Linked DNA regions of Stratiformator vulcanicus. The main gene of each other region encodes a partner of the protein of the gene in region 3 in a complex. Links are inferred from orthologs where the notes say so. Each region holds a gene or a part of one and is shown on either strand. Other genes may lie near its edges. The genes, in order: Pan189_RS08040, rny and pnp.

Region 1 (4,955 bases), 1.8 Mb from region 3 along the record:
ATGGAGTCGCGTCGATCTCGAGTATCGCATCGACGTGCGACTGCCGAACGGCCGCGGACAGTCGGTTTATCTCGAACCGAGTCCGGCAGAGGCAGGCGAACGCCTACTGACAATCTTCAGCCCCTGCTGCGATGCGGAACCGCAGTATTTTCACGAGGCGCTCAAACTCAATTCGGAAATACCCCACGGGGCACTGGCCATTCGGACGATCGAGGGCCGAGAAATGTTCTGCATGATCGACAATTACCCGCGTGCCACGATCGATGCCGAAGAATTGCGGCGAAGTGCGATGGAAGTCGCCCAGCGGGCCGACGCCGTCGAGAAGGTGCTGACCGGCGACGACATTTATTGATCGGCCGGCGGTTCGAATCGCCTTACACGGCGAACGCCCGATGCTTTCGCCCATCGATCACTCCGGTCTTACCGTATGTAACGGCAGAACTTGTTGCTCGCCGACGACATTAAGCGAGCAATCGTTGACCCCGAACGGCTCGGGCCGATACGTTATCAAAGGTCGCTTCCTAACGATCAGAGGATTCTGACCCTCACGACCCGAAGAAGCGACTCGATATTTTCACCTCGGGGTACCTATGGTTCGCAACCGTTTACGAGCAATCGCCGCAGTCGGTCTGACCGTCGTGGTCGGATCGCTGGCCGTTCCGACCGCGCAGGCGCAAGGGAACCAGCGTGGTTTCGCGGTCACGGCGGAACCGTCGGTCTCAGGCGAAGAGTTGACGACCCAAACCGACCTTTGGGTGCTCGAGGTCGACTTAAAGCCGGCCCGGCTGATTCGCGTCGGCATCACCGATCCGAAGTCGGGCGAGAAGACCGAAGAACTGATTTGGTATCTTGTTTATCGGGTGAAAAATCGAGCGCTGAAGACTCCGCCGGAAACGCCCGACCTTGATCCCGTCAACGTCTACGACGATCCGCCGGGTCCGTCGCTGATCATTCCTCGGTTTCTGCTCGTCACGCAGGATGGGGACGCCCCCGTTTCACACTTCGACGTGACTATTCCCGAAGCCCAAGCCGCGATCGAGCGGCGAGAGATGCGGGGCGATCTGAAGGACACGAAACTCAATAATTCCGTCTCGATCGTGCAACCGATTCCGAAACGGCTCGCCGAAGGCGAAAAGCCGGATCGTGACGACGTGATTTACGGGGTCGCCATGTGGCGCAACATCGATCCGGAAACCGACTTTTTCCGTGTCGCGCTCGAAGGGTTCTCGAACGGTTACCAAGAGATGAAGGGTCCCGGCGGGCAGCCGATGATCCTGCGACGGGTCTTGGTGCAAGACTTCTGGCGGCCCGGCGACCAATTTGAAGAAGAAGAGAAAGAATTTCAGTTCAAAGGCGGCCCGCGATGGCTCTACCTCCCCGACGAAGAATTGCGGCAGGAAGGCAAAGTCGATCTCGGGAGTGGGTCCTGAAGTTCAGCGCCGAACAGCCCGTGACTGATCGGACGTTCGGCTCCGTTCGGTCGCGATTGCTGAATTCGGTTGAAATTTCGCGAGAAGTCTGCGATTCTCCCCCGCTCGCCGCAGGGCATTCCTTTTGACGTTTTCAGCGATTTTCGGACGCGACGGCTATGGCACATAAAAAGGGACAGGGCTCGAGCCGGAACGGTCGGGATTCGAATGCCCAACGACGGGGCATCAAAAAGTTCGGCGGCCAATCGGTCATCGCCGGGAACATTATCGCCCGGCAGTGCGGCACGAAGTGGCATCCCGGCATGAACGTCGGCATGGGTCGCGACTACACGATTTTCGCCCTGTGCGACGGACACGTCTATTTCGACCGCAAAGGTCGGCGGATCAATGTTGAGCCGGTTGAGGTCGCTTAGGCCGACATTGCGGCTGCTCATCCGTTGCTCCCTCGTTTTCGCGTGAAATCGGTGATTCGCCGATTGAATTCCCCCGCAGCCAGTGGGTATTCTCCCTACTCACGGTGGCTCGCACGCAGTCCGCTCGCCCGCCCTCGATCCGCCGTCATGTTTCTCTCCGCTTTCCGTGCAATTGAGCGTGTGTAACGTCACTGTCGCGTCGTCGGCCAAATCGTTTTTGCGTTAGTTCGCGCTCGTCGCCTCAGTCAAATTACCCGCGGGATAGGTTCGAGCTATGCGACGTATCGGCGTCTTGACCGCGGGAGGCGATACGCCCGCGTTGAACGCGACCATTTACGGGGTCGTCGAACGGGCCAATCAACTCGGCGTCGAGGTTATCGGAATCATCAAAGGGTTCGGCGGAATGGTCGACCCGCGGATCCCGCACCTGCGGCTCAATCCGCTCCGAACGACGATTCCCGAATTGCGACCCGACATCGGCGGCACGATTCTCGGGGCCTCGCGGACCTATATCGACAAGAACGAAAAAGAGCTGCTCAAGGCGGTCGTGGCGCGGCTGCGTCGGCTCGGGATCGAAGGCATTATCTGCGTCGGCGGCGACGGCACGATCAACGGCCTGCAACCGATCTCCGACTTCATTCCCTGCGCGCTGGCCCCCAAGACGATCGACAACGATTTGGGCCTAAATTACATCGAAGAGCCGAACGACTGGGAACTCATCGAGACACCCGGCCACAAATCGAAGTATTCCCGCATTTACAGCCGGACCGAGCTCGAATTGGCCGACATCGTCAACTACGCCACGCCCGGTTACGCGACCGCCGTGTTTGTGGTTGCGCAGGCGATCGAACGGACCCGGACGACAGCCGAAAGTCACCGGCGAATCGCCATCGTCGAGGTGATGGGACGCGATTCAGGATACATCGCGCTCGGCTCAGCCTACGGCCAGCCCGACATCATCCTCGTTCCGGAAATCCCGATCGACATTGAGCGGCTCGAACGGCGCGTCCGTGAAATCTACGAGCTGCAAAAGCACGTGGTCATCGTGGTCGGTGAAGGCGTCCGGGACGAAGAAGGACATCAGCTCGGCGCGAAGTCGGCCAGCGTCGATCCGGCCGGCAACATTCAATTCACCGGAGCGAGCGAAGCGCTACAACAAATTCTGATTGAACGACTGGGCGACGGATACTTCCAGCACCGGCGACGACACGACAACGCCAAGCAGGCGATTTTCACGCGTAAAGTCGGTCACACGCAGCGGGGCGGACGCCCGATTATGTTCGACCGTTTTTACGCCACGCAGCTCGGCGGCAAAGCGACCGAATTACTGGTCCACGGTCGCAACAATCATATCGCGACGCTGCAGTACTCACCCGAGCACGGTTTCAAGCTCGACTCGATCGCGGCCAACAAACTGCGGGACCGCTGGGGCCAGATTCACGCCCGGACGCTCCATCCGTATCTGTACGACGAGAAGAAATTTCAGCCATCGAAATTCGGGCGGGCTTATCTCAAGCCGATCTTCACTCAGGCTCTCGGTCGCGACGACGTTGAACACCTGCTCAACGACGCGTTCAATCCGGGAAAGCTCTCGATGGTTTACCCCAGCGTAAACGTCGACATCCACAAACGGCTCGAGCACCTCGAAGCCGACGGCATCGATCCCGACCCCATCTGAGCTTCGCGGTTCGATACGCCAACGCCATCAATTCGACGGAGTCGCCGATCGGCCGAGTCGCGCACCGATTCCGCTAGAAGCGATTTCAATACCAGCCAGAGCCGATGGTCGATCAACCGGCAATTTTCCCGACGGCTTGCGCCTCGGGCTTGTATGTTGAGCGATTTGAAACCGCTATTAATGTTGAGCGCGGTTGGTTTCGACCTTTCCCGCCGTCCGCTCGATTCCCGGTTGAGTCGGCAAGCCAATCATTTCCTCTGATGTCGTATATCCGACAGGCACGACCTGCCGATTGGTTTGAACATCGCCGCGCGTTCGTCGCTGCAGCGAACCGGCGGCGATCATGTCTTTAAGAGCCTGCTTGAGTTCGGCTTGCTGATGCGCCGCGGGCCCGGCAACGGCGACGAGTTCGTCGATGCGGAAGTCTTCACCCTCGCGAATCAGCTTGACCGCGCCGCCGCTCGATGAGTCGCCGAATTTAACTTTGACGGCTTCGCTTCCGATCTCGAGGGAGGCCAAGGGTTGTTTCAGCAGGGCCGCCACCGTTTTCGCTTCGCGTGGCGTCGCTCGCATCTGCGACCAGACCAGGCGATTAAATTCCGACGAGCATGTCTGCCGCACCATGTTGAGATCGTCCTGCTCAACACCTCGGCAAAACACGATGACGGGCAACGTGTGTTCCAATGTTTGTTTGAGTGAACGGGGTCGGTTCTCGACGGCCAGTTGCACATCGTTGACGCGAACCGCGCCCCCCTGATCGATCAGGTGATAGGTCGCCGCCACGCCCCCGTGCATCACGAGGTACTCGGTGACCGGACCACGATAGATGACGCGGTCGACGATTGGCGCTGAGTTTCGGACTTCATCCAACGGAAGTCGGTCGAGATCACCCGGCTTGACGTATTTCCACACGCGCTCCCGGAAGTCGTACGTCGAGGTTTGCGACAGGAGCGACAAATCGCCATCCGCGAGTGCCCCGGCAAACAGCAGCATGACGGCGTCGCCGGTGAGTGCCGAGGAAAGTCGCCGCTCTTCTTGATCGTTGGGTGAGAACAGCGTGACTTCGGAGACGCGAAACTTTCGACCGGTTGAGGAGTCATCGGCGCCGACTAAATCCAAGGCGATGACGACGCGACCGCCATCGGTCTGCGCGACCAATTCCGCACTCTCGTCAAGAAGATCGAGTGCAATTCGACCACGAGCCGCAGCCGCTTCGTCGAGACTGACCTTCGAAAGGTCCGCCGACTTCAGGCAGTGATTGAAAAATCGATCCGTCGCCGTCGACTGCAAACCATCGAGGTCCGCCGCGGTATAGGCGTCGAAAAATGAGTTACCGACATCGAGTGCTAAGGCAGCCTGATTCAGCGAATTCAGATGCAGTTTTTTGTCACGATCTTCGAACGCGATTTCGTCGACCAACCAAGTCGCGTTCCC
Region 2 (4,970 bases), 2.8 Mb from region 3 along the record:
TCCGACAACGAGCGCTCCGCCGATCCCGAATTCTCGCAACATGTCGCGATAACTGACGCCAGCGGCGACTCGTTCACTCTCCGGGAAGCTCTGGCCGATCAGCATGATGAAGTAGATTAAGGTCGGCAGGCCGATGACCCCGACTTTGACGGCCCACGGAGTGACCGACTCAGCACCGGCGTCGTAGGCATCCACCCCCATGACGAACAGACCGGTGACGACCAGTCCGGCCGGCCAGCCCGCGTGTAAAATGTTGAGCCATTTTGTTTTGGCATCACTGAACATCGTCGCGACGACCGGATTGATGAACGCTTCGACCGATCCATTCGCCAGCGAGACGATCAGGCTGCCCCAGTAGAGCAACTGGAAACCGACTTCTTTGTCTTCAACGTAGTAGGCGGTGACCGCCATCACGGTCCACGTTAAATGCCCGATGAAGGCGACGATCATCGCCGTCTTGTAGCCGATGCGATCGATGAACAGGCTGAACCCGATGATGCTGACCGCGAACGGCCAGATACCGATCCCGGCGAGCCGACCGGTCTCGGCCGGATCGAGACTGAACTCGGCGGCCCAGACATTCAACAGGCTTAATCGCCCGACGAACGCGAATGACGTTGTAATTAGGGCGATAAAGCAGCCCCAAAACAGGACTTGGTTGTGGCTGGGTTTCGCGGCAGCGGTGCTGCTCCCTTCGGCGCTCACGGGGCAGTCTCCTCAGTGGATGGTCAAGGATGGATGAACAAGTTGTGTGGACCGTTGGAATCGACTCAAAACGTCGAATCGACTTGAATCGATTCCGGTGACGCGTGATCAACACCGATGGCGGAGCGCAGTCTAAACGTGCCGCATGTTGAAATCCAGAAACGTCGATGAGTTCATTCGTTGGAACTGCGAATGCGACGAATCGCGATGACTCGGTCGACGTGACGGCGGGCCTCGACGAGGTCGGGGAGCGAAACGGCGGTGCGATTGCCGACGGTCACGTCCGCCAGGGCCTCCCACTCCGCCTTGCCCATCCCGGCGCGGGGCCAATTCGATTCGTTCCACAACACCACCCATACCTCGCGAATCAGATGCCTTGGTAGCGAGGCGATCGGTCCGGTCGCAACGACAAGGCGATCGGCTTCCCGCATGATCAACGCGGTCCGTGACTTCTCGATCGCGATGCTTCGCAGGGCCGCTTGGGCCTCCGAGGCCGTTTGCCCAAGACGCAACAAACTCTCCTCGATTGCCGGATTGTACTGCTGCGTCAGGAGCGGGATGAGTTGATGACGCAGTCGATTCCGAGTGAATCGTTCGTCGCGATTCGTCGAATCGACGAGAAATTGCTGCTCGCAGCTCTCGAGATAACGCAGGACCTCTGCCTTGCTGACGTCCAGCATCGGTCGGAGCAACTGAATCTTCTCATTCAGCGGCCGCATCTCCGGCATTCCGCCGAGCCCCTCCAAACCGGTCCCCCGGACGATGTGATGCAAGATCGTCTCGACCTGATCGTTGCGTGTATGAGCGGTGGCGACCGTCGGCAAATCCAGTTCATCGGCGAGAGCAGTCAGGTTCTCATATCGCAGTCGGCGGGCCGACTCCTCAAGCGATCCGGCTTCGCTCGCCATCGCCTGCGGGACATCCGCCGTCCGAATGTGGCACGCGATGCCGAGGCGTCGACATTCGTCAGCGACCCATGCGGCATCCTCGGATGATTCAGAGCGAAGTCGATGATCGACATGCGCGGCAGTCGGTGCGCCGCCGTGACTTGTGGCGGCGATTTCCGCGAGTGCCCTCAGCAGCGCGATGCTGTCTGGGCCGCCGGAAACGGCAACGAGCAACTGACGAGGCGAGAGTTCGAACCGGGCTAAGCACCGGCGAACGGTATCAATCATTGACGAAATTTTCGGACATGTCGCGGGTCGGAAATGAATTCACCGGTCACGTACTCGGAATAAGCCGGTCGAAAACACGAACGAAACCCCGCTCATTCGTTGCAAGATGTGGCGGAATGGCCGCGTCGATTGAACCTTTCCGCATCGACGAATACCATCTGCCCACGGACGGAACGGAGCCAATCGCGGCTTCCGACCGTCCGGCGAACGTGTTCCGGTCGACCATGAAACGTCGTCCGGCGTTGGGCCATCATCGATGGGGCGACGGTGTTCGCGGATTCCGCAAGTTAACCGGCTATGCCCGAATGGTCACGATATTCCTTATCATCCTTGTCACTTTTCTGGTGGCATTTTGGGCAACTGTCGACGCAGCAGACAACCGATCAGAGCGAAATCCAAGTAAGGACCGTGAGATGTCTCATCGCCTTGCGGACCACTTCGCCACTGAGATCAATCGATTCGGCGAGACAACTCGAATTTGGATCACCGACCAACCTGCTGATCGACTTACGACGCCGACGCTTGCGATAGCTTCGTCCCGCAGAAATTCCGATTTCGCCGGACGGGTCCCGATCCGCTGATTCCTGCTCCCCTCGCCTGAGACCTCTCGTCGGTCCGCGGTTCTATTTGCCGGGGCATCCCGAATAGCAGCGTCTGCTTCAGCAGTCGGCTCGCCGTTCGGTAGGTAACGATCTATTCGGATTCCGCCCTTTTTCTTCGGCGGCATCTGAAGTACCTCCGCCAAACATTTTAACCTTTGCCGCACGACGTATTCCCTGACGGGGACAGTGCTCGACGCGGCGAAGTTTGAGGCCGCAGATGAATGATTATGTGATCGGCGCCATCGCGCTCGTCGTGGGCTGTTTGCTGGGATTTTTCTTCGACCGGCTCCGTCGCGGGGCTGCCTATAAGGATCGCGACGCGATTCTCGCCGATGCCGAGCGGGAAGGCCAAAATTTGCTCAAGTCGAAAGAGCTTGAGGCCAAAGAGCTTCTGCTGAAGCGTCGCGAAGAGGCGGAAAAAGAACTCGATCAGGATCGCGACGAGCTCCGCCGACAGGAGAAACGCCTCGATAAACGTGAGGCGATGCTTGATGAATCGCAGGAGGCGTACCTCAAAAAAGAACGGATGCTCGAAACGCAGCAGAAGAAGATTTCCGATCGCGGCAAGGCGATGGATAGCCGGCAGAAAGAACTCGATCGCGTGCTGCGGGAAGAGCAGGACCTGCTGCACAAGATCAGCGAACTCGACAAGCCCAAGGCGACCGAGTTGCTCTTGGATCGGCTGGACAAGCAATTGCGGGACGAGACGGGCGCTTTGCTGTTGAAGCATCAGTCGGAAATTAAAGAGCAATGCGATCAGCAGGCCCGAGAAATCATCGGCATGGCGGTCCAGCGTTACGCCGCGCCGCACACATCCGAAACGACAGTCTCAACGGTCGACATCCCCAGCGACGAGATGAAAGGCCGCATTATCGGTCGCGAGGGGCGAAACATTCGCGCCTTCGAGAAAGCGACCGGAGTCGATGTCGTGGTCGACGATACACCGGGGGTCGTGGTGGTCTCCGCCTTCGACAGCGTCCGCCGGGAGATCGGCAAACTCGCGTTGCAAAAGTTAATCGAAGATGGCCGCATTCACCCGACGCGGATCGAAGAGGTCGTCGAAGAGACGCAGAAAGAAATGGACGCCCACATTCGCAAGATGGGAATCGAGGCCTCACAGGAAGCCGGCCTGACCGGGCTGCACGAAAAGATTCTTGACCTGATGGGGCGACTGCAGTTCCGGACCAGTTACAGCCAGAACGTGCGGCGGCACTCGATCGAAGTCGCTCACCTGACCGGCCTGATGGCCGAGCAACTCGGACTCGACGGTGATATGGCCCGCCGTTGTGGATTCTTACATGACATCGGCAAAGCGGCCGATCACGAGATGGAAGGCGGGCACCCCGCCGTCGGTGCCGAACTTCTGAAGCGATATGGCGAAGGCGACGAGGTCGTTCACGCCGCCCGCGGACATCACGACGACATTCGGCCGGAGTATATCTTCACCGTGCTCGTCGCCGCGGCCGATGCGGTCTCGGCAGCGCGGCCCGGCGCGCGGCGCGAGACCTTGGAGAAATACGTTCGCCGACTCGAAGAGTTGGAAGCGCTCGCCAACGGTTTCCCCGGCGTCGACCACTGCTACGCGGTGCAGGCGGGGCGTGAGATTCGAATCGTCGTCGACGCGACCGCCGTTAATGATCGCGAGGCCGCGAAGATGAGCAAAGAAATTGCCGATGCGATCGAACAGACGCTGACATACCCCGGCGAAATTAAAGTCTCGGTTCTGCGTGAGACTCGAAGCATTGAATTCGCGCGCTGATTCAGTATGTCGGGTTACGACCGGTCTGTTTAAATTGCGTTCAGAATCTTCATCGCGGCTTGCTCGGCGTTCTCGACGACGTCGGGCAGCCCCACGCCGCGATAGGCGTTCCCTGCCACGGCGAGGGTCGGGAAGTCGGCGAGTCTGAGATCAATCTGATCGACACGTTCGCAGTGGCCGAGGTTGTATTGCGGCATCGCCTGATCCCATCGCACGACGCGCGACAGGAGAGGTTCCGCCCGCAATCCGAAAATCGCATCGAGTTCGTGCAGCGTGATGTGGAGCAGCTCTTCATTGCTGTTCTTTAAGATTTCCGGATGCATTGCGCCGCCAAGAAATGTTCGCAGCAGGATCGTGCCCTCCGGCGCGCGGCCCGGAAACTTGCGCGATGTGTAAGAGATCGCAAGCGGTTTGCGGTGTTCCAAGGATGGTATCACGAGGCCGAAGGCGTCCATCGGGTTATTGATATCTTCAAGTCGATGGCACGTCACCACCACCGCGCTCGACGCATATTCGATCCCGTCGAGCAGATCGGCCGTCTTTTCATCGATCTGCCTTAATAGCTTGGCCGTTGTTTGAGCCGATGCCGCCATTAAGACGCCATCAAACGTTTCTGCCGGGGCGTTTTCGGTCGAGATAATATAACCGTCTTCGGTGTGATCGATTCCTTGGATCGGTGTCGACGTTTTAATTATCGCCCGGTCAGCAACTTGTTCAGCCAGTCGTCCG
Region 3 (4,982 bases):
CCCAGATACGGGGGCGAGACGCACCCCGGCACCCAAATTCGACGGAGCCGCGCAACCATCTTCCCAAGGGTAGAGGAACACACGGTGCGCACCGCCTCTGTTCGCCCCGCCGGTGGGTGCAGTCACTTGGCTGCAGCTTCCCATGCGGCGGATGTTGCCGCGGCAAGACTGCCGGGCGCGCGTCCGATTTTTTTTAGAGCTGTCGGCTATCGGCTGTCAGCGATCAGTAAGACACGGGTAGCCCGGCCTTTCATGGCCGGGTGCCGACAGGCACAAGATGCCGCTCGAAAACATTAAGAAAGAATTGGAGGCCGACACCGAAAGGAAATTAATAAATCCCGAGTGGCACGGACACCGTCCGTGCGGCGCAGCCGCAAGAGCATTCAGCTACCGACCACAACTAAAATTTGATGCCTGATCAGCAGGGAAATCTAAACGTGAGTGCTCTAGTCGCTTCGCGACCCGGACGATGTCCGGGCCACACTTGAATTGGGTAGGCGTTGATCCAATCTCCGAGTGGCACGGACACCGTCCGTGCGGCGCAGCCGCCAGAGCATGCAGCTGCCGACCACAATTAACATTGGACGCCGGACTGGCAGGGAGATCTCAACCTGAGTGCTCTTGTCGCTTCGCGACCCGGCCACAATTGGCCTGGCTACCCCTGTTGCATTGCCGGTCCGGCTGATGACTGCGTCTTAATCGCTTGTCGGTAACCACACGCGAAATCGAGTCCCTTTGCCCGGTTCGCTTTCGCACTCGATCGTGCCGCCGTGGGCGGCGACGATGCGGGCGACGGTCGGCAGGCCCAGCCCGCTGCCTTCGGGTTTGGTAGAAACGAACGGTTCGAACATCCGGTCGCGGGTCGCCTCGTCGATGCCGGGGCCGTTGTCGATCACGAATAATTCGATGCCATCCATGCCGAGCCGCGTGATGAGTTCCAACGTTCCCCCATCCGGCATCGCCTGAGAGGCGTTTAAAGCCAGATTCAGGAGCATCTGATTAATCAACGTCGGGTCGACTTCAACCGACGGCAGCGACTGGTCGAGGTGAGGCCGAAGATCAAGACCGGCCCGCTCGGCCCGCGGACGAAAGTATTCGACGAAGTCGCCCACCACCGAGCTGAGATCGCCCGGCTGCAATTGCGGCTGCCCGGCATGGGCGAAGTCGAGAAACGCCTTCAGAATATGATCGAGCTGACCACACTCGCCGCGAATTTTCTTAACCCGTTCCAGCAGCCGATGGTCACGCGAGTCGCCCGGCGGGCTCAGTTCTTCGGCGAGAATCTCGAGGTGCAGGCCCATTGTCGAGAGGGGATTTCGCAACTCATGGGCGAAACCTCCGGCGAGCGCCGCGATCTCGTGATAGCGAGATCGCAGCTCCTCGGTCGCGTCGACGGTCTTCTGCTCGGCAGCCACGGTATGCCCTCAAAACTCGGTCCGATCTTAATAACGAAATTAAGATCGACTTCGGATGAAGCGAGGCGCTTCCGTGCGAATCGGGAGGAATTATTCCTCCTCGTCGTCTCCGCCGTCGCCGTCCGACTCTTCTTCCATCACGGCCTTGCGAGACAGCTTCACGCGGTTTTGCTCATCGACCGCGATGACTTTGACACGCAGTTTATCGCCGACTTTGCAGATGTCGGTGACGTTCTTCACGAACCCGTCGGAGAGTTCGCTGATGTGACACAGCCCGTCTTTGCCCGGAGCGATTTCGACGAAGGCTCCGAAGTCTTTAATGCTGCTGACGGTGCCTTCGTAGATGCGGCCGACCTTAATTTCTTCGGTGAGGGCTTCAACACGGGCGAGGGCCGCCTCGGCTGCTTCGCCGTTGTTGGCGGCGATCGTGACAGTGCCGTCATCTTCAACGTCGAGCGTTGCGCCCGACTCTTCCTGAATGGCGCGAATGGTCTTGCCACCCGGGCCGATGAGCAGGCCGATCTTTTCGGGGTCGATCTTAATTTGCAGCAGCCGCGGGGCGAAGGAGGAGATTTCGCCGCGGGGCCGGCGAATCGCCGAGAGCATCACGCGAAGCAATTCGATGCGGGCCTTGCGGGCCTGCACGAGCGTGTCTTTGATGATCTGCTCGGAGATGCCGTCGATCTTAAGATCGAGCTGAATCCCGGTGATGCCCTTTTGCGTACCGGCGACCTTGAAGTCCATGTCGCCGAAGTGGTCTTCATCCCCCATGATGTCGGTCAGGAGGGTGTACTTGTCGTTCGACTCTTTCACGATTCCGATCGAGATACCCGCGACCGGCTGCAGAATCGGCACGCCGGCATCCATCAAACCGAGCGTGGCGGCACAGACGCTCGCCATCGAGCTGGAGCCGTTCGATTCGGTGATGTCAGAGATGCAGCGGATCGTGTAGGGAAATTTCTCGGCCTTCGGGATGACCGGAAAAACGCTGCGTTCGGCAAGAACGCCGTGCCCGATTTCCCGACGCCCCGGCCCACGGATAGGGCGAACTTCACCGACCGAATAGGACGGGAAGTAATAGTGCAGCATGAACCGCTCAGCCGATTCGCCGAACAAGCCATCGACGCGTTGTTGATCGCGTGAGGTGCCCAGCGTGACGGTCATCATCGATTGCGTTTCGCCGCGGGTGAACAGCGCCGACCCGTGCACGCGGGGCAGAAGGCTGACGCGACTGTCGACGGCGCGGAGGTCGTCCGGCGATCGGCCATCGAGACGTTTGCCTTCGAGCAACAGGTCACGCACGACCTTGGCTTCGAGCTTGTAGAAGGCTTCTTTGAACTGCGCCTTGGTGTTGCCGTCCGAGGTCTCTTCGGCATCTTCCGGGAAGAGTTCCGAAACGAGACCGTCTTTGATTTCCGAGACTTTGTCGGCCCGCTCCTGCTTGTTGCCGGAGGTCTTCGCCTCTTTCACCTTGTCGTACGCTTTCTCCTGCAGCGTACTGGTGAAAGGATTCTCAGGCGGCCCTTCGAACTTCGTCGGCTCAATTCCGACAGCCTTCATCAGGTCGAACTGCAATTCGCACAGTTCGACGCACGATTCGTGGGCGAACATGATCGCCTCGGCCATCTCCGCTTCGGGAAGCTGGTTGGCAAAGCCCTCGATCATCAAGACCGATTCTTTGCTGCCTGCGACGGTGAGATCGAGGTCGCTGCCCATCATCTCTTCGTGCGTCGGGAAGAGCACGAGTTCGCCGTCGACCCGTCCGACACGAACCGAGGAAATCGGCCCGCCGAACGGCACTTCTTCGGCAATCATCAAAGCGGTGCTGGCCCCGGTCGCACACAGCGGCGACGGGTCGTTCTCGCCATCCGACGAGAGCACGTTGGCCTGAACTTGAATCTCGTCTTTGTAACCTTTGGGGAACAGCGGACGCAGCGGCCGGTCGGTGACGCGGGCGGTCAGAATTTCTCGCGTGGTCGGGCGACCTTCGCGCTTCAGAAACCCACCAGCGAACTTACCTGCGGCAGCGAGACGCTCGCGATAATCGACCTGCAGGGGGAAGAAATCGATGCCCGGCCGCGGCGGGCCGTGCTGGGCGGCGACAAACAGGACGGTGTCGCCGAATTGAACGAGGACGGCACCACTGGCCTGCTTGGCGATCTCGCCGGTGGTCAGTTTGAAGGTGCGGCCGCCGATTTCACGTTCGACGGAGACGGGCTGCGGAAACGGGCTTTGATCACTCACGAATTTACTTTCTTCGCCGACAAACGCCGCCTCACCCCCGGGCAACACATTCTTCCGGGGTCACAATCAAAAGGCGGCGGGGGACAATGACAACCGACACGATCGCGATGCGCCGAGCGCATCGCGAACACAACAAAAAATCGACGCTCGCCCCAATGCCAGGCTCAAAGCCACTAGCGACGGAGCGAAAGGCTGTCGATCAGCGACCGGTACGTTTCCGGCGCGGTCCGGTGAAGATAATTGAGCAAGCGACGCCGGCGGCTGACCAATTGGAGCAAACCACGTCGGCTCGAATGGTCCTTCTGATGGGTCCGCAAATGTTCCGTCAGCGCCTTAATTCGGTGCGAAAGCACAGCGACCTGCACCTCAGACGAGCCCGTGTCGGACTCGCTCTGCCGGTACTCTCCGATCACTTCTTGTTTCTTTTCTCTGGTGATCGACATGCAAACCCTCTGAATTCGGCCGAACCCCGGCCACAACTTTTCCCAATTGTCTTCGCGTCAAGGCGGTACTGTAGCAACCACGACGTAAGATGCAACGCAACGGGGAGAACAGACGCTGGAGAGCGGGGGAGTCGGGGGAATTGGCGGCCCGGCAATGAATCGGCCGGGTGCCGACAGGCACAAGATGCTGCTCGAGCCGATTCCAAACAAAATCAGCCGTTCCCCTTACTCGGAAGGTTTTCGAACGGCATCTTGTCGCTGCGCGACCCGGCGGGCCACCCGTTTCGGACTTACCCGGCACCGATCAGGGGCGACAGGTCTTCGCCATCGATCTGCAAGCTGACGATTTTTGCGGAAGGTTCGGCTTGCTTCACCGCTGTGATCGCGATTTGCACCGCTTGTCCGAACGAAGTCGCCTCGACCGTACATCCGATTTCCGGTCGACTGTTCCTGATTCCAGGCGTCAGATCAAAGTCGCTCGATTCATACAAACGATCCGCAAAGTTGTCGGACATCACGTCGAATCCATCGACAATCAGGTCAAATGTGTAGGTATTCATTACACGCCCCCGACTCTCTCGCTCTCCCACCTCCCATCACGCCTCGCGCACAATCACGCGATTCCCTTCCACGCCGACGACCTCGACTTCGGCATCCGCGTCGATGTAGCCGCCGTCGCTGACCACGTCGACGTAGTCGCCTTCGATCAGGGCCTTTCCGCTTGGCCGCAGCGTCGTGGCGGCTTTGCCGGTGCGACCGATCAGCGACATCAGACTATCGGGGCCGACCGTGAGGCTCGGGTCGAGTCGCGGCTCGTTGACGTCGGCTAGTTCGGCACCGGGCGGAGCCAGAATCATAGCGCGGAACAGCGGGATGTGCG

Evidence for each region.
Region 1: pnp (region 3) and Pan189_RS08040 share a complex: the UniProt entries of both Bacillus subtilis proteins name them as parts of the possible RNA degradosome complex. The link is inferred for Stratiformator vulcanicus from one-to-one orthologs.
Region 2: pnp (region 3) and rny share a complex: the UniProt entries of both Bacillus subtilis proteins name them as parts of the possible RNA degradosome complex. The link is inferred for Stratiformator vulcanicus from one-to-one orthologs.

What each region holds. Positions count from the first base shown.
Region 1 is NZ_CP036268.1:2,064,505-2,069,459, reverse strand. What follows is about bases 1,440-4,319. They hold Pan189_RS08040 (6-phosphofructokinase), read left to right. Parts: upstream 1,440-2,117; coding sequence 2,118-3,521; downstream 3,522-4,319. Other genes in these bases: Pan189_RS08035 (hypothetical protein), read right to left, coding at 3,699-4,319; rpmA (50S ribosomal protein L27), read left to right, coding at 1,589-1,843. In the rest of the region: Pan189_RS08055 (serine/threonine protein kinase), read left to right, coding at 1-352; Pan189_RS08050 (hypothetical protein), read left to right, coding at 591-1,430; more of Pan189_RS08035, read right to left, coding at 4,320-4,955. UniProt on the Bacillus subtilis protein: Catalyzes the phosphorylation of D-fructose 6-phosphate to fructose 1,6-bisphosphate by ATP, the first committing step of glycolysis.
Region 2 is NZ_CP036268.1:3,066,875-3,071,844, reverse strand. Bases 2,076-4,970 are described here. They hold rny (ribonuclease Y), read left to right. Parts: upstream 2,076-2,699; coding sequence 2,700-4,241; downstream 4,242-4,970. Other genes in these bases: hemG (protoporphyrinogen oxidase), read right to left, coding at 4,271-4,970. Outside these bases: Pan189_RS11970 (MFS transporter), read right to left, coding at 1-705; tRNA lysidine(34) synthetase TilS, read right to left, coding at 879-1,880. UniProt on the Bacillus subtilis protein: Endoribonuclease that initiates mRNA decay. Initiates the decay of all SAM-dependent riboswitches, such as yitJ riboswitch. Involved in processing of the gapA operon mRNA, it cleaves between cggR and gapA.
Region 3 is NZ_CP036268.1:274,000-278,981, reverse strand. What follows is about bases 1,083-3,989. They hold pnp (polyribonucleotide nucleotidyltransferase), read right to left. Parts: upstream 3,660-3,989; coding sequence 1,506-3,659; downstream 1,083-1,505. Other genes in these bases: rpsO (30S ribosomal protein S15), read right to left, coding at 3,833-3,989; Pan189_RS01080 (two-component system sensor histidine kinase NtrB), read right to left, coding at 1,083-1,415. Outside these bases: more of Pan189_RS01080, read right to left, coding at 696-1,082; more of rpsO, read right to left, coding at 3,990-4,102; Pan189_RS01065 (hypothetical protein), read right to left, coding at 4,393-4,662; Pan189_RS01060 (NfeD family protein), read right to left, coding at 4,699-4,982. UniProt on the Bacillus subtilis protein: Involved in mRNA degradation. Catalyzes the phosphorolysis of single-stranded polyribonucleotides processively in the 3'- to 5'-direction. Necessary for competence development in Bacillus subtilis.